2 linked regions of the Catalinimonas alkaloidigena genome follow. The protein of the gene in region 1 interacts with the protein of each later gene in a pairwise test. Links are inferred from orthologs where the notes say so. Each region holds a gene or a part of one and is shown on either strand. Other genes may lie near its edges. The genes, in order: OKW21_RS19175 and OKW21_RS18465.

Region 1 (11,896 bases):
ATTTCACCATTGGGCCCGGCCACAAAGCCATCCAGGGAAATTTGCATCTGTAGTTTTAGTTTTCGCATACTATTGATTGTTTACTTGTATCAGCATTGAAGCAGTGAATTGTAGAACGACCCATAGCCGTTCTACAGATTCAATCGTTATTGTTGTTTTCTGATTTTTTCTCTTACTGCTGCTTATAGGCATAACTGATCATCCACTGTATGCCGAATTGATCGGTACACATACCGAAATAGTCTCCCCAGGATGCATGCTCCATGGGCATACTTACTTTTCCACCAGCAGAAAGCTTCTCAAAAAGTTGATCTGCTTCCGCTTCACTTTCTACTTGTAGAGATAAAGAGATATTATCACCTACATTCAGCTTATGCCCCATTGACTCAAGGGTATCGGTAGCCATTAGTATGTTTTCTTTTCCAATGGGCAAGGCGATATGCATGATCTTTTCCTGATCAGGGGCCGGCATTTTATCGCTTTCGGGTATTTCATTAAAGCGATGCAGAGCAGCGAACTCTCCGCCAAAAACAGACTTGTAAAAGTTAAATGCTTCTTCAGTATTTCCGTTAAAGTTCAGGTATGGATTAAGGATTGGCATGTGTTTAATGATTAATGATGAATGAATAATTAAGTATTGACGAAAGATTTTGAAGGCTTTGCCTGGTTTTACTCAGCATTATCTGTTTCAACCACATAAGAAGTCATCTCCTTGATCTTCCCATCTTTGTGACTGCTTAAGAGATAGATGTCGCAGAAGGCATAGATTTTTACTTTACCGGATTTGTCCGTCACTTTCATGATGCCATCTACGGCGGCTGTTTTTCCGTGGGTGATCATATGATTAATTTTAAATTCGTGAGTACTCTCACTTTCCATAGCTTTGATTGATTTGGTAAATTCTTCTTTTCCGCGAATGATACTTTCCCCTACCATATTCCAGATAATATCGTCGGTTACCTGTGCGATGATGTAGCCGGAGTCGGATCTTGAGAAAGCTTCATTAAAGCGGTAAAAAAACTCCTGATTATTGGTCATGATTGATTGTTGTTTATTTCATAATTCATTAAAACTATGCCCTGCTCATACACTTTCGTATTCATCAGTCTCAGATGAGAAAGTCTGAAATCTGGAGGAAACAAATGCTTACCCTTTCCTATGGCAAGCGGGCAGACTCTAAGCTGATACTCATCTATAAGCCTTTCTTTCATGAGGGATTGCGCCAGCTTTAGGCTGCCCCACAAAACCATATCTTTTCCGGGCTGCTGCTTAAGGTTGCGCAATTCATCAGCCGCATCGGCTCTCATTACTTTAGCCTCTTTCCACTCTCCCCAGGGAGCAGCTTCAAGGGTTTTGGAAAAGACTAGTTTGGGCATACCGTTCAGTCTATCCGCAATTATCTCGGTGTCAGTAGTGGCTGTGGGCCAAAATTCTGCAAATAACTCATAAGTGAGCCTACCAAGAAGTATGGTATCAATAGTGTCCATGAAGTACAGAAGGTCCTGATCTACTGCACGATTGGTACTAAATGCATCCATAAAATCCAGTTCCCCTTTTGGGCCTGCAGCGAATCCATCAATAGTTGTAAATTCCTGTAATATTATTTTTCTCATTTTTCTTAGATGTCTGACTAGGAGGATTATGCCTGCTCATAGGCCTGTTTTAAAGCAGCGACATCCAGCTTTTTCATTTGCAGCAGTGCTCGGGTAACATTTTGAGATTTGCTGGAATCAGGGGCACTGAGCAATTCATGTAATATAGTGGGCACTACCTGCCAGGAGAGGCCGTATTTGTCTTTAAGCCAACCGCAGGCCTGCGCCTTTTCATCTCCTCCTTCAGCAAGCGTATTCCAGTAATAATCCACCTCTTCCTGATCTTTGCAGTGGATGATAAATGAGGTAGCTTCGTTGAAGGTGAATCCATGTTCCAGATAGCTATCCATCGCCTTAAACTCCTGTCCATTCAGCCTAAAGGCAGCATAATTAATTGCACCTTCCATATTGGGGTCTTGTCCTTTTTCGTAGCGTGAAATCTCTTTAATTTCTGCCTGCTCAAATACCGAGGTGTAAAACTGCATAGCTTCTTCCACTTTGCCTGCCTGATCCCCCACAAACAGTAGGCAGGGTACTATCTTCTGCTTAATCTCAGCCTGATCTGCCAGTATGAGCTGCCAGGAGACACCGTACTTATCCTGCACCCAACCGTAGTATTCGCTGAAAGGGTATTGTTGCAAAGGCATCATGACAAAGCCTTCATCAGAGAGTTCTCTCCACAGGCTGTCCACTTCTGCTCTGGACTCACAGTAGATAAAGAAGGAAACCGAAGGGGTAAATTTGAACTGAGGACCTCCGTTGAGTGCCACAAATTCCTGCCCCTCTAGCTGAAAAGATATAGTCATCACTGTTCCTTCGGCTTTCCCATGAATTTCGTGTCCTTCTTTTCCAAAGCGCGTCAACTCCAAAGTTTCAGAATTTTTGAAAATAGAAGTGTAAAACTTCACGGCTTCTTCTGCCTGATGATCAAACCATAGGTTGGTAGTGATCTTTTGTGTCTGCATTGTTTTTACATCTGTCATAAGTCTGGCTTTTATATGTTTGACATTAATTTTCTTCAATAAGGGAAAGAATATTTCCGGCAGGATCTCTGAACCATGCGATATTGGGCCCCTTCGCCTGTGCAGCGCCACGGAACACTCCCTTTTCATCCGTTTTGATCTCACCTCCATACTGTTCAAATGACACTCCTTTTGCGCTTAGACTATCTACCGCTTCATCAATATCATCTACCGGAAAATTGAGAATGGTGAAGGTGGCTGGTTCATGATTGGGTTTAGGATACACCAGAATATTGCTGCTTCCGGCTATATGAATTTCCAGTATTCCCATAGGATTATCTGCTACTTCCAGACCCAGCACTTCGCCATAGAAGGCTTTTGCTTTTGCCAAATCATCTACCGAAAATCCGCTGAATGCTTTACTGTGTTTCAACATGCGTTTATTAGTTTTATATAAAAATGCTATTTATGGCCAGGCCTCCAGTTTGGGCATGCGCATCACATCCTCTCCCAGATACCACTCTATACCAGGTGCTATGGTAGCTGGCCGAGAGCCTCCCAACTTCCTGAATGCCAGGCTGATTTTTTCTTCCTGCCCTCTCCAGTTTTTTTACATTTTCAGTCAGCTACTTTCCTTTTGAGAGCACATAATTCTCATAAGCGTACTGCTCACTTTCCCCATCAAAAGCCTGAGATACCGCAGCCTTATAGATCAAGCTTCCCTCCTGATCAGGGTAAGATACTCCGAAAAAAACTTTATCCTGACTGTCGGGCAGCATGTGCATCCATGTGTTAAAAGCTTCGCCTATTCCTTCAGGAAAATACCGGACAGTAAGCGCGATTAGCGTCACTTCCTCAATGAGCGCATATTCTTTCACGACCTTATTTTAAGAATAAAAACTTATTTTAAGTATATTGCAAACCTACAGTCTATTTCCGAATTTTAGAGGGTGCGATTGCGACAGTTTGTGGGGTGAATCACGACATTAATACTAACCAGCTTTTTGACATGAAACATGTATCTATTCTTGTTCCCCGTGGACATATTAGCGTAGTTAATATTGAGGGCACTTACCAGATATTATCGGAGGTAAATGGCCTGCTCAAAGAGATGGGCAGAGAGCCAGTATTTGAAGTTCACCTCGTAGGTTTGGTGAAAACAGAAGAAAAACATGGCCTTTTTAGTGTTAAGCCTGATGTGGGTATAGAGAATGTGCCCAAAACGGATCTTATCATCATTCCTGCCATACATGGAGATCAGGAGAAGGTGCTGTCCCATAATCAGAGTTTTATGCCGTGGGTGATACAGCAATATGAAAATGGTGCAGAAGTAGCCAGCTTTTGCATAGGTTCATTTTTCCTGGCTGCTAGCGGTTTGCTCAAAGGCAAACAGTGTACTACCCACTGGAAGTTTATCCATGAGTTCAGGCAAATGTATCCGGAAGCACAGGTGGTAGATGATAAGATCATGACGGAACAGGAAGGGATTTATACCAGCGGCGGCGCTTATTCTTACCTGAATTTATTACTCTACCTGATAGAAAAATATGCAGGGCGAGAAGTTGCTGTTTTCATTTCCAAAGCCTTTATGATTGACATTGATCGTACCAGTCAGTCACCCTTTATTATTTTCCAGGGACAGAAAACACATGAAGATGAAGAGGTCAGGCAGGCGCAAGAGTTTATTGAGCAAAACTTTCAGGAAAAGATTAGTCTGGATACACTCGCTTCTATGTTTGCCATGGGCAGAAGAAATCTGGAGCGCAGATTTAAGAAAGCTACCAGCAATACAGTTACTGAATATATCCAAAGGGTGAAGGTAGAAGCCGCAAAAATGAGCCTGGAGTCTTCCCGTGAGAATGTGAATGAAGTGATGTACAAAGTAGGCTATACCGATAACAAAGCTTTTCGTGCTGTTTTCAAAAAAATCACCGGTTTGTCTCCGGCTCAGTACCGCAATAAGTACAATCGTGAAGCAGCCGTGTCTGCAAGCTAAACTTTAGGGCAAAAAAAAGCGGAAGATAATTCTCCCGCTTTTTAACACTTTAGAACTTAACCTTATCTAATCTTTTCTTTCAGGGTTTCAACCTTGCGCTTGGCGTCGGTCCTGCCCAGCGCATAGGCTTTTTCGTAGAGCAATAGTGCTTCCTGATAAGATGCCTGTTTCTTTTTGCGCGCCAACTGCGTACGTTTGGCTACTTCTTCTACAGCCTCTCCTCTGGCGAAGTAAGCATCAGCCTGGGAAATTTGCTGTTGCAGGATCATCGCTTTGATGTGAGCCTCAGCATTGGCCAGTTCTTCATTCTGCGCCATGATTTCCTCAGTTTTCCGCACAATTTCTTCCTCCCTGACAGCTACTGTCATCACCAGAGAAGCATTGTCTGCTTCCAGCCCTTCTACCTGAACCTGTAGCGCAGTAACTTCCTCGTTTTTAGCAGTGATTTCTTTTTTCAGCTTTTTGATGTTAGCTGCATAAGTCTGGCTTACGGACTGAGAAGTTTGCAGACTTTTCTCGAGCTCAGCAATTCTTTCCTGTGTCTCCAGAATATACCCCTGTATGCTTTCCATCCGCTGGATGTAGCTATCGGTAGGACCGGTCTCCAGGTTGATAGCCATATACTGACGGGCAGCATCGATAGAATCCATTAGTACGCCTACTTCTTCCAGCATGCGTGCAGCCTGCTGGCTGTGGATCAACTCTAACTGTAAGCTGTCAAGCTGCGCTTGTAACTGTTCTTTTTCCTGTTTTGCACCACAACCAAAAAGGGTACTTATTAACAACATGACACCTACGAGTGCCAGCCTATTTTGTCTGATCATTTTTTATTTGATAATATGATAATTAGACGATGCTTGAGCCTAAAGTCACTATTCAAAGAAAAAATTATTTCATTTAAAGATATTAATTTATTAAAGCCCGTTTGATCTTACCAGTTCAGACAGCGAGGGGCTATGCCATTGACGTACTTGCGAATGGCTTCAATCTCTTCTGCTGTACTACCTCCGTCAAAACCACCTAGCGCTGCATAGCCGATTTTTTCATTGTACTGCTTCAGAAACTGGCTGGCAAGCGGCATATAGCTCCAGTGCCATTTTTCTTCATTGTAGCCGTGTGGCCTCTCGCTGCCTTTTTCGGTATACACCTGGCAGAAGCCATACTCATGGGCATAAGCCAATAACCAGTCGTACACTTTTTTACCCTCACCTGAAGCGAAGTAAGCATTATTCAATGCGTTCAGGTCAATATCAGTGCCCCAGTGATGGCGAGATGTGCCGGGCATGGAACTGTACTCCAGTATCTTTAAAGCCCTTTCCTTCGGATCAGTTACAGCCTGGCTCAGGTCCATTCCATCTACTTTTCGCTGACCATTCCACTTGGCTTCCCAGATGCTTTTCTGGGCGGCGAAGTTTCGTGTGGCTGAGATAATATGAAGCTTTACACCCTCTTCCCCGGCTGCTTCTGCCATACGCACAAAATCCTCATAAGCCTCTTTTCTGAGGTAAATTTCATTTTTACTGGTATACTGAGAAGCTATTTGGGTAAAGCTACTGTCCTGCGCGGGTTGGATTTTGCCCAACAGTGCTTCTGTACTTAGCTCAATCTCTATCCCCCTGTCACCTTCTGGCTGACTTACATTTTGGGACAAGCTCTGTGTCTTTTGGTTTACTTTTTCAGTAGCCCCTGCTTTCTTTTCCTGCTTTGGCGACTGGCAGGCCGTACTTAACATTAGCAAAACTATACAGCTAATTATGCTCATTTTATTCATAATTCATTCGTCATTATTCAGTAAACGCTTAATTCGGTCTTTGTAATTTCTACTGACCTTTAATACAAGCCCGGTATTCAGTTGTAGTTCCAGCTCACTCATTCCTCCGGTATTGATCTGCTGCACGTGACTTAGGTTGACAATACTGGATTTATGAATTCTAACGAACTGATCTCCCGGCAAATTCTTCTCCATATTTTTCATGCTGTCGCGCAGCAGGAAATAACGCGCCTTGGTATGCACCTTTATATAATAATCATACGCCTCAATCCACATTATCTGATGATAGGGCAACAGATGCACCCGCCCTTCTGTTTTCACCGCCAGTCTACCCGTAGGTTTTCCTGAGCCTGAGGAGAGGAGGCTTCCTTCTCTACCTTCGGCAGCCTGCCGCTGCTGGTTCTGCAATAGATCATTCAGACGCTGCTGTTTCTCCTGCAACTGCTGTTGCCTGATGCGGGCTTTGGCAAAATCAAGTGCTTTGAAGAACCTCTCATCCGTAAATGGCTTAAGCAGATAGTCTATGGCATGCACTTCAAAAGCCTTTAGCGTATATTCGTCATAGGCGGTGATAAATATCACTTCGGGACGGTATTCGGGGGGGAGGCTGTTGAGAACTTCAAAACCGTTGATACGGGGCATTTGTATATCCAGCAATAGCAAATCGGCTTTTTGATCCTGTAAAACTTCCAAAGCTTCCAGGCCATTAGCACAGCGTGCCAGCACTTCTACCTCTTTATCTTTCTCAAGCAGATGCTGCACGCCTTCCCGGGCTTCCGGTTCATCATCTACAATAATACATTTGAGCTTGCTCACTGTTTTTTTAGGTTAGTAGTAAAGAACTGAGAGGGATTGTGTATTAAAGTTGAATTCTTCATTTCAGTAATATTTACTCGCTTACTATCTTCTTTTTTACGTTCAGCCTGTCATCTGTATTGTTGATCGGCAAGCTTAGCCTGACCAGCACACTATCTTCCTGGGCGGTAAACTGAAGGTGCGCCTTGCCCTGATAGAGCTGCCGCAGTCTGTCAATGGTATTGCGCAAGCCTATACCCTTGCTTTTGGCCATCACCCAGTCGTGAGGAGCTACATCTGTGCTGTTGTAAACTTCCAGTATCAGATAGTTATTTTCATAATAGCTGCTGATACGAAGTTTTGCAAGGCCTAAAGAATGTGCAATTCCATGCTTAAAAGCATTTTCCACGATAGGCTGCAACACCATATTAGGCACCTGCGCTTGCTTTGTGCGCTCTTCTATATGCATTTCTAGCTGCAGACGGTCCTGAAAACGGACCTGCTCAACATTCAGATAATGCTGAATTAAGCTTAGTTCTTCTTCCAGGCTGATGAACTGTTTTCTTTTCTGGCTGAGGTTATTGCGCAGCATCTCACTCAAACCAATAATCATGCTGATGGCTTTGGCCTGATCGTTACGCCTTACCATCATAACAATGGCATTAAGTGCATTGAAAAGAAAATGGGGCTGTAACTGCATACGCATACTGTTGAGCTGGGCATCACTGAGCTGAGTCTTAAGCCCCAAAGCCTGCAATGCCTGCTCCTGATAGCGGTGCCGGTAATCCAGCGCTGTCAGTGCAAAAAGGACCAGCCAGTACACGCCTGCTCCATTCGTAATGTCAAACCAGGTATCTCCCCAAAGTATGAGCAATTCTCTCCAGTTCAGACTTTCCTGAGGAAGAAAGAGACGTTCCAGTAGCAGACCACTGATGTAAGTCAGGCCTTTGTGTAAAACTCCAAAAAGTACACTCATCAAAACATGGAAGATGATAAAGGAGGCTCTCCTCCACCGTTTAGAATATAAAAAAAAGTCTATGACAAGATAGCTGAGCGCCCAATAACTAAGATACGTTGAGAAGGGGTAGCGTATCATGCTTTCCCACTCAAAGTTTAGCCCAAAGCTAATGGCATGGCTGTACTGCTTTACACCTGCCAGAATCCCCAGCAGACACCAGGCCAGAAAATTATAGGTCAGCAGCCTTTTGATCTGTAAAACACGCTCAATGGAATGCATAGGATGTTAGCAATATAGAAAATCAGGGCAGTGATTTAAACAAATTGATGCTGAAAAGGATAGTCTGATATGAGCAGTTTGAATACCTTCCTGAAAAAATTTACTTCTCGCATGCAACCTGTCGTATTTGGAGGTGCAGCGGCTACAGTGCTGATTTTCGTACTGGCTGGTAGTCTTTTCCCCAAGCATGTCTCTGATCTCTTTGGTCAGATTCAGACTTTTATCATCAATGATTTTGGATGGTTTTATGTCCTAAGCGCTAGCGCCATACTACTCTTTGTCATTTACTTAATGATCGGTCCGCTCAGTCATATCCGTCTGGGAGGGGATGGCGCTCGTCCTGACTTCAACTATTTTACCTGGTTTACCATGCTTTTCAGCGCGGGCATGGGCACCGGCCTGGTATTCTGGAGTGTGGCTGAACCTTTGAACCACTATCATAAGCCTCCCCTGGGTGAAGGAGAGTCTTATGCTGCCCTGAGAGAAGCATTTCAGTTTACCTTTTTTCACTGGGGGCTGCACCCCTGGGCAATCTATGCCCTTTTTGGGTTGGGCATTGCATACTATCACTTTCGCATAGGGCTGCCATTGGCACCCCGCTCACTTTTCTACCCACTCTTTGGTGATAAAATCTTTGGTTGGCTAGGACATTTCATTGACATACTTGCCACAGTAGGGACGCTCTTTGGCGTGGCTACTTCTTTGGGTTTAGGTGCCATGCAGATCAATTCAGGCCTTAGCATACTTAGCCAACTGAATCAGTCTACAGGAGTACAAGTCATCATTATTGCTACGATAACACTTGTTGCCACTATTTCTGTTGTGCTGGGTTTGGACAAAGGGATCAGTCGCCTCAGCCGGTTCAATGTCCTGCTGGCTTTTCTTCTGCTGGTGTTCGTTTTCGTTGCAGGTCCATCCGTTTATCTGCTCAATACTCTGGTAACCGGCATAGGAACTTATTTGCAGCAGTTACCTTTCAGTAGCTTCTGGGTCAATATGAACAGTGAAAATACCTGGCAGGCTGACTGGACCTTATTTTATTGGGCATGGTGGATTTCCTGGTCACCTTTTGTAGGCATATTTGTAGCCCGTATTTCTAAAGGACGTACAGTTAGAGAGTTTATTATGGGCGTATTATTTGTGCCCACACTGGCCACTTTTATATGGCTTTCAGTTTTTGGGGGAACAGCTCTTTTTTACGAGATTGAGGAAGGAGTATCTCTTTTCAATGAAATTGAGGGCACTCCCTCCATTGCGTTGCATAGGTTATTGCAGGAGCTGCCATTCTCCACCATCAGCCTGATATTTGCTACCCTACTCATTACTATCTTTTTTATTACCTCTTCAGATTCCGGTTCATTTGTAGATGACATGGTCACTTCAGGAGGTCACCCTAACCCGCCAGTGGGGCAAAAAGTATTCTGGGCAGTATCGGAAGGGGCAGTGGCTGCCACACTTCTTCTTTCGGGTGGGCTTGATGGTTTACGGTCTGCCTCACTGACCTCCGGCCTACCCATGACGATTCTGCTGCTGATGAGTGGAGCGGGGCTTTATAAGGCATTAAGCAATGACCATAAACTCCCTAATGTTCCCAAAGCCCGGGAAATCAAGAAAAAATTAACGGAAAAAAGAAAGTGAAAGCTTTATAATGAAGGTCTCCTGATCATGTAAAAGGGATTGCTCAGCTTCTCGGTCCGTTTATCCAGAAGCAGTCTGGCAGCATTTTCTCCCATTTTCTGGAAGTCGGTAGAGATCACGGCGATTCCATCGTGCAGCACCTCTTTGATCGGCGTATCATTATAGGAAATGATCCCCACATCTTTGCCTATCTCCAACTGGTTTTGTTTACAGTACTTGATGATATTGACCAGTTCATCTTCCTCAATTACGATGTACAGACTACGTGGCTTTACCAAATCTGCATCAAACACATTGGTAATACAATATTCATAATGGTAATCGGTACAAAACTTTTTGAAGCCCGTCATGATATCGGGTACATACTGATTACCGTCCGGAAAGATGAAGTTAATTCTCTGGTAGTTACTTAAGCGATCCATCGCAGAAGCCAGCACATCATAAATATCTTTTTCAAAGTTTTCGCAAACTGCTTTGTAATTTCCTTTCAAGGTTTTTACGTCCTTATCAATCAGCAGTAGCTTCTCTTTTGGCACCGAGGAAATTACTTCTACAGTCTTTTCAGAAAAATCTTTGAAGCATGGGATGATAGCGTAATAGTGATAGTTACCCTGGCTTTCGTCTAACAACCTTTTTAGCATTTCGGTGCTGTAATTATGCACACAGGTCTCTACACTTGCCTGTTCGCCCAGCGTTTCTACAAATGCCTGTACAATTTTTTTCTTATGGGCACTGATCTTATTGATGATCAGGAGCACGCGGATCTTATCTACGGGATGATCACAGTTTACATAATAACCTTTGCCCGGTACAGATTTGATGATACCCTGCTCCCTCAGCCTGGTATAGGCTTTTTCTACGGTGTCTCGTGAAATCAAAAAGTCTTCACTGGTTTCATTGATGGAAGGGATACGTTCACCCCGCTTAAAAATCCCATTTTCAATATCCGATTTGATCAGGTTCATCACCTGCTCATACTTTGGGGTATGTGAATCCTCCTGAATCTGGGTAAAGTTAATTGTAGCCATAAATAGGTTGTTATAAAACACTAAAGAGATTAATCTTGCTCAAGACATGCTACCATCCATTCTATTGCAAAAATGACAAATTAACAGCAGCTTTTTCCACAAAATTAAATATACAATTCTTTTTTTAATCTCTCTTTGCGCATTTTGAGATTATCAAAATTTTGAATTTTAAACATAAACAAAAAAATGTGACAATTGCTCTCTCAGGCGCATTAAGGGACTTTTTTTTATGCTATAAATAGCTTCCGCATTGTATAGATTAGTGCTAAAAATATTTTTTCTTTGTGCCTTCTAAAGCTGAACCTTACTGATGTATGTCATCAAATGTAGCTAAAAAACCTCCTTCCGTAAACGTGTCCAGAATGGCCGTCGGTGCTTTTTTTATCATCCTCGGAATCATCTTTTCTACCTGGGCCAGCCGCATACCCAACATTCAGGGGCATCTGCAACTTAGCGACGGAGCTTGGGGTAGTGTGCTTTTCGCACTTCCTTTTGGGTTGCTCACCGGCTTGCCTCTCTCAGCCTGGGCAGTAGCTCGCCTGGGTAGCCAGCGCACAATGCTCGCCGCCACTCTTTTTCACATCTTCACCCTTCCATTCATCGGACTGGCTAACGAAAGTTGGGTACTGATGAGCATCCTGTTTTTCTTTGGTCTGTCAGGAAATCTGATCAATGTAGCAGTAAACACCCAGGCTGTAGCTGTTGAAGCCTTGTATAAGCGCTCCATTATGGCATCTTTCCACGGGCTATGGAGCCTGGCAGGCTTTGCAGGAGCAGCGCTCGGAGCCCTGTTTATCTCCCTGGGCCTTAGTCCCTTTATACATTTTTGTATCATCGGAGGGTTGGTATGCATACTATTGGTATTTGCGTACCGTCA
Region 2 (11,949 bases), 160 kb from region 1 along the record:
GAGCGTATTGTAAAAGGAGATGAAGTAGGCACCCGTTTCATCCCTGAAAAGAAAGTAACCGGCGTAAAACGTTGGCTGGGCCATGCCGTAGGCTATGCAAGTGGTGGTGCCTGTGTAAACGCCGGAGCCAAGAAAGCTTTGGTGAATTCTGAAAGGGCTACCAGCTTATTACCTGTCGGCGTGGTGAAGATAGAAGGGGAGTTTGAGAGAAACGATATTATCAATCTTAAGGACGAAGCAGGGCAGAGCTTTGGGCTGGGCAAAGCACAGTATGACGCAGAACGAGCCAGACAACTGATGGGAAATCAGGGACAAAAGCCCCTGGTACATTATGACTATCTGTATTTGTTTCCTTGATGAGCAAAATGTATTATGCGCTTAATCAAACAGGTCAGAGCTTAGGTAGCGGTCGCCACGGTCGCAGACGATGAAGACGATCACGCCTTCTTCAAGTTCTTCGGCTAATTTTAAAGCCGCCTGCAAAGCGCCCCCGCTGCTCATGCCGGAAAGTATCGCCTCCTCTTTGGCCAACCGACGAGCCATCACCCGCGCTTCTTCTTCACTTACATCAATGATTCTATCCACCCGTTCACGCTCAAAGATTTTGGGTAAGTACTCAGGTGACCAGCGACGAATGCCCGGTATGCTGGACCCTTCGGTAGGTTGTGTACCTACAATCTGTATATCGGGATTTTTTTCTTTGAGATAACGTGATACGCCCATAATGGTACCGGTAGTACCCATGGCTGATACAAAATGTGTTACTTTACCCTCAGTATCGCGCCAGATTTCCGGGCCGGTAGTTTGATAATGCATCCCATAGTTGTCAGGGTTGGCAAATTGGTTAAGCATAAAGTAACCTTCATTCACAGCCATTTCTTCCGCAAGCTGACGTGAGTATTCAATCGTTTTATCAGCGGGAGTCAGTACCACCTTGGCGCCGTAGGCTTTCATGGCCTGTATACGTTCCTGGGTAGCGTTCTCCGGCATAAGTAAGGTCATGTGTACACCCATGGATTGCGCGATCATGGCAAGTGCGATGCCGGTATTGCCGCTGGTGGCCTCTACCAGTCTGTCTCCCTTCTTGATTTCTCCTCTGTCTAGTGCTCCTTTGATCATCCCGTAAGCAGCCCTGTCTTTTACACTTCCCCCGGGGTTTTGGCCTTCAAGCTTCCCATAGATGGATATATTTTTATATTGAGAGATATACTCAAGTTTTACTAAGGGGGTATTACCGATCAGGTCAAAAAGGGTCATGTTATGGTTTATTTAAAAATAATTAAATCTGTTTGTCCTTGCTCACTATTGTGCATTTGTGCCTGATAGTAGACTTTGGAGTGAGGCGGAATAGAGCGGGTAAGCCATACGTTTCCACCCACTACCGAGTGATGGCCGATCACGGTGTTTCCTCCAAGAATAGTTGCCCCGGAGTAGACGACTACGTGATCTTCAATCGTAGGGTGACGCTTGACGCTGGCATCTTCCTTATTCACACTCAAGGCACCTAATGTTACACCCTGGTAAATTTTCACATAATTCCCAATGATCGTAGTCTCACCAATTACTACCCCGGTGCCGTGGTCTATGCAAAAATATTCACCAATGGTAGCTTTGGGGTGTATGTCAATGCTGGTAATGCTATGGGCATACTCGGTAATCAATCTGGGAATACTTTTTACACCCAGCTCATGAAGCTTATGGGCTATTCTGTAGGCTGCAATCGCGTAGAACCCAGGGTAAGCACGTACTACCTCATCCCTGGTTTGGGCAGCAGGGTCACCTTCAAATGTAGCGTCAATATCCTTCTGTAAGCTATCATAAATTTCGGGAACAGCCTGAAAGAAAGCATTTGCTATATTTTCGGTTTGATCCCCTTCATGGATTAAGTTATTATACAGGATTTTACCCATATCAAGCTTCATCGCACGAATTCTTTCTTCAAAATCCTCAAAAGAACCTACATTTTCCTGTGCATAGGGCGGAAAGAGCACGCCCATAAGTTCGTGGTAAAAAGTAATAATTGCTTTAGTAGAAGGACATTTGGTGCATTCCTGATGAGAGTGATACAACCTTTTAGCAAATAATGAATCCATACGCGGTATAAATAAAAAGAGAATACTGGTCACTCTGAATACGACCTGAAATTGTAAAAAGTTTGCTTATCTCTGTTATCTAAAGCTGAGATGCTCCTGAGAAGTAAAGAATAATAATGATTACCGACTTTTTTTTTATTCAATAATAGCCTGATATACAAGCTGTTGAAATTTATTATTATAAAAATTGGTGTAGGGTGCGAACTGCGTCATAAGAATGCCTGCCAACTCTTCCTTAGGGTCAATAAAAAAGTAAGTGTTGAAAGCGCCTGACCAGCCAAAGGTACCCACTGAGCCTAAGGCCCTGGGGTCAGCCAGATCAGTGCGAACTGAAAAACCTAACCCAAAGCCATAACCTTCACCATAGAGGTCATTTACATGATTGACGGTCATCAGTTCTACAGTTTTAGGACTTAGTAGCCGCTGCCCATCCAAGGCTCCTTTGTTTAGCAGCATCCGGCAAAAACGCATATAATCTCTGGCAGTGGAAAAAAGACCATGGGTACCTCCATAAACAGTATTTCCTGAAGTTGGTGTTTGCCTTTCACTGACGGTTAGTTCCCCATCCTGGTTTTTGAAGTGTAAACCGACCACACGCTCTTTTTGATCTTCCGCTACATTATAGCCGGTATCTTCCATGCCCAGTGGGTCAAAAATACGTGTTTGTAAAAATTCGGCAGTGCTCATACCGGAAAACTGCTCAATGAGCAGGGATAACACATCGGGTGCGGCACTGTAATACCATTGTTCACCCGGCTGACCGACCAGGGGGAGCGCAGGCAGGACATCCACGCGGGCTTCAATATTTTGATGTTGCTGCATATATAATGCTTCACGGTATTTTTTGTCCAGCGCACTGCCTCCCAAACCGTGGGACAAGCCGGCGGTATGGCTTAGGAGGTGCCAGATCCTAATAGGCTCATCCAGACTGTCTGCTTCATTTTCCGAAGTTTGTACCTGCATATCAGCAAAGGCGGGAAGGTAATCTTCAAGGGGATCATTCAGATCAAAGTGGCCTTCCTCAAACAACATCATAAAGGCCACACTGATGATGGGTTTGGTCATAGACTGTATAAAAAAGAGCTGGTCTTTTTGCATTGGACTTTGGTCTGACAAATGGCTGGCGCCATAGCTCTGAAAGTGGGCGGTAGCCTCATTTCTAACGATTAAGCTTACAGCTCCCACCAGCTCTCCTTCTTCTATTTCCTGATTTAGATAATCGGATAAGCGGGCAAGTCTTTCTTCCGAAAACCCTGCTTTCTGGATATCAATTATAGGTAGCTGCTGTGCTACTAGGGAATAGCTGATGAAAAATAAGACTGGCAGCAGTAAATTTTTAATCTTAAGAGATTTCATTTGTTATTGTATGGTGGTAAAAATCTCCCCAAAATAACACTAATTATTTTCTTTCTAGTTTGAACTAATCTGGAGAGATTATTGGTTTGTTCTTTTCACAATAAAATATCCCGTAAGATGTGAATTTTATATAATAGCGTTTATTTCTTTGAATAAATGCGTACATTTGAGTCTTCTTTGCTAAGAAACACTAATAACAACCAGCAGGTTAATCCGGCCTGAATCCTCATTGAAATTATTAAAAAAATGTACGAGTGGGTGCTCACCCTAAGGGTATCCTATTGACAAAATTATGAAACAGTATTTTAAGTTATTTGATTTAACCCAAAAGGTTGATTACAAAACCGAAGTTTTATCAGGGCTTACGGTTGCGCTGGCACTGATTCCTGAAGCTGTGGCTTTCTCTCTGATAGCGGGTCTTTCTCCTCTTACCGGCTTATACGCAGCCTTTATGATGGGATTAGTCACATCAATACTGGGCGGGCGTCCTGGTATGATCTCCGGTGCTACTGGAGCAATTGCAGTAGTATTGGTGAGCCTGGTAAAGGCACATGGCGTAGAATATGTTTTTGCTACTGTGATTCTGGCCGGGGGTATCCAGATGCTGGCCGGAGTCTTAAAACTCGGGAAGTTCATTCGTCTGGTACCGCACTCAGTAATGTTTGGTTTCGTGAACGGGCTGGCAATTGTTATTTTCCTTTCTCAAATGGATCAGTTTAAGGTGATCAATGCGGCAGGCGCACTGGAGTGGATGAGTGGCTCTACATTGTACCTGATGCTTGGCCTGGTATTTATTACCATGCTCATCATCTGGGGCTTACCTAAGCTTACCAAAGTAGTCCCTGCTTCACTGACAGCCATTTTGGTGGTATCAGGCATTGTGATAGGTTTTGGTATAGAAACCAGGACGGTTGGCGATATAGCTTCTATCCAGGGAAGTTTTCCTCCTTTCCATATTCCTGCTATCCCATTTAACCTGGAAAGCATACAGATCATTTTTCCTTACGCACTCATCGTAGCAGGCGTTGGCCTTATTGAAAGCTTGCTGACACTGAACCTGATAGACGAGATAACTGAAACCCGTGGCCGTGGAAATAAAGAATGTGTTGCGCAGGGAGCAGCCAATATGCTGTCTGGTTTATTTTCCGGTATGGGGGGATGCGCTATGATCGGACAGAGCCTGATCAACATATCTTCTGGTGCACGTGCCAGGCTTTCGGGGATCGTAGCCTCAGTAATGTTACTTTTCTTTATCATGTTTGGCGCGAGCTTGATTGAGCAGTTGCCTATGGCGGCACTTACCGGACTGATGATCATGGTTGCGATCGGTACTTTTGAGTGGGCTAGTATGCGTAGCTTTGGCAAAATGCCAGTGTCTGATGTATTGGTGATGGTATTGGTTACCCTGGTAACCGTATTTTTACATAACCTTGCACTTGCTGTGCTGATTGGTGTAATCATCTCTGCTTTGGTTTTTGCCTGGGAAAACGCCAAGCGTATCCGTGCCCGTAAGCATATTGATGAGCATGGTGTTAAACATTACGAAATCTATGGACCATTATTTTTTGGATCGGTGGCTACTTTCAACGAAAAATTTGATGTGTTGAATGACCCTAATGAAGTGATCATTGACTTCGCCGAAAGCAGAGTCGCCGATATGTCAGGCATAGAAGCACTGAATAAGATCACCGAGCGCTACCGCAAAGCCGGAAAGACACTTCATCTGAAGCACCTTAGCGATGATTGTAGAGTATTACTCAAGAACGCTGAGAAAGTCATTGATGTCAATATCATTGAAGATCCCAAATACCGACTGGCGGTAGATTCTCTATAAAACATAACAAGGCTACTCTTCTGGAGTAGCTTTTTTTTGTGGATCGTTAAAAACGTTGGTCATTATCAAGAGCTTAATCTTCTTTGTAAATTCAGTTTTGTTAATTTTGGGACATGATTACAGCAACGAATATTACCCAACATCTGGAAGCAGTACAAAAAGCGGCACGCAAAGCCTATCAACTGAGTGATAAGCAAATCAATCAGGTGCTTAATGAAGTAGCTGATCTGGCGGTTAAGCAGACTGAAGCTATACTGGATGCCAACCAAAAAGATCTGGACCGTATGGACTCCAACGATCCAAAGTATGATCGTCTGATGCTTACTGCCGAGCGTATTCAGGGAATTGCGGCTGACATGCGCAATGTGGCAAAACTAAGTTCTCCACTGGGAAAAGTTTTGGAGGAAAAAACACTTGACAATGGTCTCCAATTGAAGAAAATGAGCGTGCCGATGGGAGTAATCGGTATCATTTACGAAGCCCGCCCCAACGTGACTTTTGATGTATTTGCGCTTTGCCTGAAGTCGGGCAATGCCTGTGTCCTAAAAGGTGGGAGTGATGCTGAATTTTCTAACATTGCCATCGCAAGTATCATCCATGAAGTGCTGAAAAAACATCAGATCAACGAGTATATGCTTTATCTTATGCCTGCCGGACGTGAAGCTACTCAGGTGATGCTGGAAGCCGTGGGCTATATAGATATCATCATTCCCAGAGGTAGCCAGGGGCTGATCAATTTTGTGCGTGACCATGCCAAAGTCCCGGTCATAGAAACCGGTGCAGGTATCGTACATACCTACTTTGATGAAAGTGGAGACCTGAAAAAGGGAAAAGAAATTATTTTTAACGCGAAAACCCGCAGGGTGAGCGTATGCAATGCATTGGATTGCCTGATCATTCACCGGGAAAGACTGGCGGATCTGGAAGCCCTTACGCACAAGCTCATCACCAAAGAAGTAGAAGTCTATGCTGATGCTGAAAGCTATGCGTACCTGGAAGGGGTGTATCCTGCCGCGTTCTTGCATAAAGCTCAGGCTGAGCACTTCGGAACTGAATTTTTAGCACATAAAATGTCCATAAAGACCGTAGGCAGTCTGGAAGAAGCACTTGATCATATTGCCACATACAGCTCCAAACATAGCGAGGCAATCGTTGCTGAGGATAAAAAGGTAATTGAAGCGTACATGCGCTCAGTAGATGCCGCAGCTGTCTATGCCAATACCTCTACTGCTTACACTGACGGCGCTCAGTTTGGCATGGGAGCGGAAATTGGGATCAGCACACAAAAACTTCATGCCCGTGGACCTATGGCCTTGCCTGAACTTACCAGCTACAAATGGCAGATTTATGGAGATGGGCAGGTGAGGGGATGAGCAGAGTCAATCGTGAATGGTATATAAGAAAGAGTGATTTAAGAAAAGTTTAAGATTGGAATGCCGGAGCCAGAAGTCCGAAGGAAAACTTCTGACTCCTAACTCCCGGCTTCCAGCTTTTTTCTTAAGCCTGCCTGGCAAATTGAACGTTAGCAATAATTTTTACCTGATCACTTACCACAGCGCCTCCGGCTTCAGTTATGGCATCCCATTTTAAGCCAAATTCTTTGCGATTGATTTTTCCAGAAACCTCAAAGCCAACTTTGGTATTGCCATAAGGGTCTACCATAGTACCACCGTACTCTACATCCAGTTCTACAGTTTTTGTAATATCTCGAATAGTTAAGTCTCCTACTAACTTATACGCATCATCAGCTGTCTTTTTCAACGTTTTGGATGTAAAAGCCAGATTAGGATACTGCTCAGCATTAAAAAAATCATCAGATTTCAGGTGGGCATCTCTCTGCTCATTGTTGGTACTGATGCTATTGACGTCTGCTGAAAAACTGATTTGGGCATCTGAGAAGTCTTCTTTCTCACTGCTGAAGCTGGCATCATATTTCCCAAAGCTACCGGTCACAGTAGATATCACCAGGTGTTTTACTTTAAACTGGATTTCTGAATGCATAGGATCAACTGCCCAGCTAGCTTTTTTTTCTGCTACATTTTCCATAATTAATGAATTTAGTTGTTTATAATATATTTGTATATACAATTAATTTAACAAAATTTTTTTTTACCCCCTAAACTTGTCAAGCAGCTTGTTTAACAGTTCTGCTTCCTCCTGGCTCAGGTTTTTCATGCGGTCCATACTTCCCTCTATTTCCGGCCTGATTTGCTCCAGAAGTTCCATACCCTTTTCAGTAATCAGAATATCCACTTTACGACGATTACTTGAACATTCTTTACGAGTAACATAGCCCCCCAGCCTAAGCTTCTCTACCAGACGGGTAGCATTAGACATTCGGTTAACCATGCGTTCAGTAATCAATTGTAAAGATGAAGGTTTGGGGTACTGACCTTTCAGAATACGCAATACATTGTATTGCTCCTGAGATATGCCGAAAGGCTTCAGGCACTGATTCACCTGATTGGATAGCCAGCTTTCTGTTACTCTGATATTAAGTATCGCTTTATAATAAGAATTTTTAAACTGATCCTGTTTTATGACTTCCTCAAGCTTCATATTTTGTTTCTACTTTTGTTGTATATACAACGGTCAATTTAGAAAAAGGATTTATTTTATCCAAAAAATTATACACGAATAAACGAATCTACGACTTCATACTTACCGGCGGTGAGCATATACTGGGGAATACTCTGTATTATGCTGGCTTTAAGCTTGTTGAATATTTTTTGTTTGTAGTGGAAGCGGCTGTGTACCAGACTAATCTCTCTGACGACTTTCTGCCCACTGATATCTCTGAGCATATTTTCTTTCACTGCACTTACGCCCAAGGTTGCCAGTTCAGGAATGAAAGTAATGCCTCCCTGATGCTCTACAATGCGCATGAGTGATGCAATAGAGCTACTTTCGTAGGTGAATTTTTCCTGGGTAGTCTTCTTGCCCAGATGACAGATATCGTTGATCTGATTTCGGAAACAGTTTCCTTCTTTCAGCAACCATAAGTCTTTACCGGCGATTTCATCCAGTTGAATATTTTCTTTATTGTATAAGGAGTGGTCTTCTGAGATATAGATGAAGAAGCGTTCGTAGAACAAAATCTCAAAAATAAGCCCGCTGGCGCTGACCGGAGTAGCGATGATACCCGCATCCAGTTTGCCATTTCTGAGCTGAGAAAGGGTCTCTTCGGTGGTTAATTCGGTGATGTGTAATTCAATTTCAGGGTGTTTAGCATTGAACTGCTTCACAAACAAAGGCAGGAGATAAGGGGCTAAAGTAGGAATAATCCCTACTTTAAGTAAACCACTTTCACTGCTTTGCAATTCTTCCGCAAGGCCCTGTAATCCTTTAAATGATAAAGCGACTTCTTTTGCCTTTTCAAGAAATACTTTTCCGGACTCAGTAACACGCAACGGTTTATGCGTACGGTCAAATAAGGTAAAGCCGATTTCATCTTCCAGTTTTTTGATTTGCATGCTTAGTGCGGGCTGACTCACATGAGAAGCTTCAGCAGCCTTGATGATACTGAGCTGATGATATACCGCCAAAGCGTATTGAAGTTGTTCCAGGGTCATAATATAAGTTTTAGTTATGCTAATATAATAAATATCAATTGTTCTGATGATAACATGATGCGTATATTTGTGGATATCAAAGCAACAAAACAATGAACACTGTAGTCGCTAAATCTCGCACTGAAGTGAGAAATGAAAAACTTGTACAAGAGCTGAATCAACTGCTTGCTGACTATCAGCTGTATTATCATAATTTAAGAGGGTTTCACTGGAATGTAAAGGGACACCTTTTTTTCCAATTACATGATAAATTTGAGGATTTATACAGAGAAGCCAGCGAAGCTGTAGATGTTATCGCAGAGCGTATTCGTGCATTGGGAGCTACGCCATTACATACCATAGAAGAATATTTTCAGCAGGCGCAGCTTAGCTCTGCCAAAAATATCAGCAAGGGAGAAGAGGCGGTAAGTATAGCGATGAAGAACAGCCAGGTACTGTTATATGATCTTAAGGAAGTACTGCATCTGGCAGAAAGTTTTCAGGATGAAGCTACTATAACGGTGATCAGTGAATTGATTACCGAGACTGAAAAGCGTATCTGGATGTTAAAAGCATTTCTAGGATAAGGACAGATTGAATTTTGTAATTTCAATTTCTGAGAGATTGTTTCGCTTCCGTCGGGACAATCTTTTTTTTATAGCGATTCATTTTTTTGAGCTTGGGCAAACACCTATTTGCTTTATGGGTTGAATTTGTACCTTTGCGACACATCATGCCATTATAAACTTTTTAGACCTATGAGTAAAGTGTTAATCATTGGAGCCGGTGGTGTAGGGAATGTCGTTGCCCACAAATGTGCCTCCGTTCCTGAAGTTTTTTCAGAAATTATGCTGGCCAGCCGTACTCAATCCAAATGCGATGCTATTGCCCGGATGGTAGCTGAAAAATATCCTGATGCCCAGCCTATTCAGACCGCCCGGGTAGATGCTGATCATGTACCCGAGCTGGTAGCATTGATCAACAAATTCAAGCCGGAGATGGTAATCAATGTAGCATTGCCTTATCAGGATCTGACGATCATGGATGCCTGTCTGGAAACCGGGGTACATTATCTGGATACTGCTAATTACGAGCCAAAAGATGTAGCGAAATTTGAATACAAGTGGCAATGGGAATATCAGGATCGTTTTAAAGAAGCCGGTCTGATGGCCTTACTCGGTTGTGGCTTTGATCCCGGCGTAACCGGGGTGTTCACTGCTTATGCACAAAAGCATCATTTTGATGAAATCCACTACCTGGATATCATTGATTGTAATGCCGGAGATCACGGCAAGGCTTTCGCGACTAACTTCAATCCCGAGATCAATATTCGTGAGATTACGCAAAATGGCCGCTACTGGGAAAAAGGAGCGTGGAAGGAAACAAAGCCACTGGAAATTCACCGGCCGATTGACTATCCCGAGATTGGTCCTAAGGAGTCTTACCTGCTCTATCATGAAGAACTGGAGTCACTTACCAAAAACATCAAACATCTGAAGCGGGCCCGCTTCTGGATGACTTTCGGACAGGAGTACATTAAGCACTTGACAGTATTGCAAAATGTAGGTATGACGCGTATTGATCCAGTTAAATTCAACGGAATGGATATCGTGCCCCTGGAGTTTCTGAAGGCAGTACTACCGGAACCAGGTACATTGGGTGAAAATTATAAAGGGCAGACTTCTATCGGCTGTCAGATTAAAGGGATCAAAGATGGCCAGGAGAAGACTTATTATGTTTATAATAACTGCGACCATGCCGAAACCTATAAAGAAGTTAGTGCGCAGGCAGTATCCTACACTACCGGCGTACCTGCTATGATCGGGGCTATGCTAATGCTGACCGGAGAGTGGAAGAAAGAAGGGGTCTTTAATGTGGAAGAATTTGATCCAGACCCTTTTATGGAAGCCCTCAACAAATACGGGCTGCCCTGGCATGAAAAAGTGGACGAACCACTGGCTTTTGACGATTACAACATCAATTAATATACAGCAAAATAGGGGAGGTGTAAAGCCTCCCTTTTCAATGAATACCTATTATGCCTATCAATTTTAAGGAAGTTCCCTCAGCCTGTTTTGTGTTGGAAGAGCGTAAATTACGCCGTAATCTGGAGATTATGAAGCGAGTACAGGATGAATCAGGTGTCAACATCATACTGGCACTCAAAGGTTTTGCTATGTTCAGTACCTTCGGATTGATCAAAAAATATTTGCACGGTACTACTGCTTCTTCTTTGCACGAAGCACGATTGGGTTTTGAGGAGTTTGGTGATGAAGTACATGCCTATAGTCCGGCCTATTTTGAGGATGAGTTTGATGAACTGATGAGTTATTGTAACCATATCACCTTCAATTCTCCTGCGCAGTGGGAGCGCTTTAAAGACAAAGTGAAAGCCAATACAAAGGAGATCTCCTGTGCGTTACGCATCAATCCGGAATATTCTGAGGTAGAAACAGACCTGTATAATCCGTGTGCCATTGGCACCCGACTGGGCGTTACCGCCGACCAGATTGGAGATAAACTGCCGGAAGGCATAGAAGGTTTACATTTCCACACGCTTTGTGAAAGTGATTCCCATGCATTAGAACGCACACTCAAAGAAGTAGAAGCCAAATTCAGTCACTTGCTCCATCAGGCCAAATGGCTGAATATGGGAGGTGGGCACCTGATGACGAGAGAAGGTTATGATATCAATCATCTGATCGGACTGGTTAAAAGTATGCGTGAAAAGTATGATCTGGAGATTATCATGGAGCCAGGCTCCGCTGTAGCCTGGGATACTGGTTATCTCACTTCTACGGTACAGGATGTGATTGACAGCAAAGGAATACATGCGGTAATACTGGATGTAAGTGTGGCTGCCCATATGCCTGATTGCATAGAGATGCCCTACAAGCCTAAAATTCTGGGCGCCAAAGACGCCAGACCAGGACATCCGGCTTACCGTATCGGAGGTACTACCTGTCTGGCAGGAGATTATGTTGGCGACTATCATTTTGATCAACCTCTTAAGCCCGGAGACATGCTGGTATTCGATGATATGATGCACTATACTATGGTGAAGACCACTACTTTCAATGGTGTCAGGCATCCTTCTATCGGAATCTGGCATGAG

What was found.
Region 2: the proteins of OKW21_RS19175 (region 1) and OKW21_RS18465 interact in binary tests that used the Escherichia coli proteins (3 or more experiments, as listed by UniProt). The link is inferred for Catalinimonas alkaloidigena from one-to-one orthologs.

What each region holds. Positions count from the first base shown.
Region 1 is NZ_JAQFIL010000001.1:4,688,953-4,700,848, forward strand. What follows is about bases 5,232-8,066. They hold OKW21_RS19175 (LytR/AlgR family response regulator transcription factor), read right to left. Parts: upstream 7,138-8,066; coding sequence 6,325-7,137; downstream 5,232-6,324. Other genes in these bases: OKW21_RS19165 (coiled-coil domain-containing protein), read right to left, coding at 5,232-5,374; OKW21_RS19170 (M15 family metallopeptidase), read right to left, coding at 5,482-6,282; OKW21_RS19180 (sensor histidine kinase), read right to left, coding at 7,211-8,066. Outside these bases: OKW21_RS19125 (dihydrofolate reductase family protein), read right to left, coding at 1-68; OKW21_RS19130 (VOC family protein), read right to left, coding at 173-601; OKW21_RS19135 (nuclear transport factor 2 family protein), read right to left, coding at 670-1,038; OKW21_RS19140 (dihydrofolate reductase family protein), read right to left, coding at 1,035-1,613; OKW21_RS19145 (VOC family protein), read right to left, coding at 1,640-2,575; OKW21_RS19150 (VOC family protein), read right to left, coding at 2,601-2,990; OKW21_RS19155 (hypothetical protein), read right to left, coding at 3,181-3,432; OKW21_RS19160 (GlxA family transcriptional regulator), read left to right, coding at 3,564-4,550; more of OKW21_RS19165, read right to left, coding at 4,613-5,231; more of OKW21_RS19180, read right to left, coding at 8,067-8,353; OKW21_RS19185 (BCCT family transporter), read left to right, coding at 8,423-9,991; OKW21_RS19190 (GntR family transcriptional regulator), read right to left, coding at 9,997-11,019; OKW21_RS19195 (MFS transporter), read left to right, coding at 11,334-11,896. UniProt on the Escherichia coli protein: Member of the two-component regulatory system BtsS/BtsR, which is part of a nutrient-sensing regulatory network composed of BtsS/BtsR, the low-affinity pyruvate signaling system YpdA/YpdB and their respective target proteins, BtsT and YhjX.
Region 2 is NZ_JAQFIL010000001.1:4,526,202-4,538,150, reverse strand. The notes cover bases 4,639-7,526. They hold OKW21_RS18465 (glutamate-5-semialdehyde dehydrogenase), read left to right. Parts: upstream 4,639-5,396; coding sequence 5,397-6,656; downstream 6,657-7,526. Other genes in these bases: OKW21_RS18455 (MarR family winged helix-turn-helix transcriptional regulator), read right to left, coding at 7,393-7,526; OKW21_RS18460 (YceI family protein), read right to left, coding at 6,781-7,329; OKW21_RS18470 (SulP family inorganic anion transporter), read left to right, coding at 4,639-5,283. Also shown: proB (glutamate 5-kinase), read left to right, coding at 1-357; cysteine synthase CysM, read right to left, coding at 379-1,257; OKW21_RS18480 (serine acetyltransferase domain-containing protein), read right to left, coding at 1,266-2,093; OKW21_RS18475 (serine hydrolase domain-containing protein), read right to left, coding at 2,229-3,449; more of OKW21_RS18470, read left to right, coding at 3,742-4,638; more of OKW21_RS18455, read right to left, coding at 7,527-7,842; OKW21_RS18450 (hydrogen peroxide-inducible genes activator), read right to left, coding at 7,911-8,855; OKW21_RS18445 (Dps family protein), read left to right, coding at 8,948-9,421; OKW21_RS18440 (saccharopine dehydrogenase family protein), read left to right, coding at 9,593-10,819; nspC (carboxynorspermidine decarboxylase), read left to right, coding at 10,873-11,949. UniProt on the Escherichia coli protein: Catalyzes the NADPH-dependent reduction of L-glutamate 5-phosphate into L-glutamate 5-semialdehyde and phosphate. The product spontaneously undergoes cyclization to form 1-pyrroline-5-carboxylate.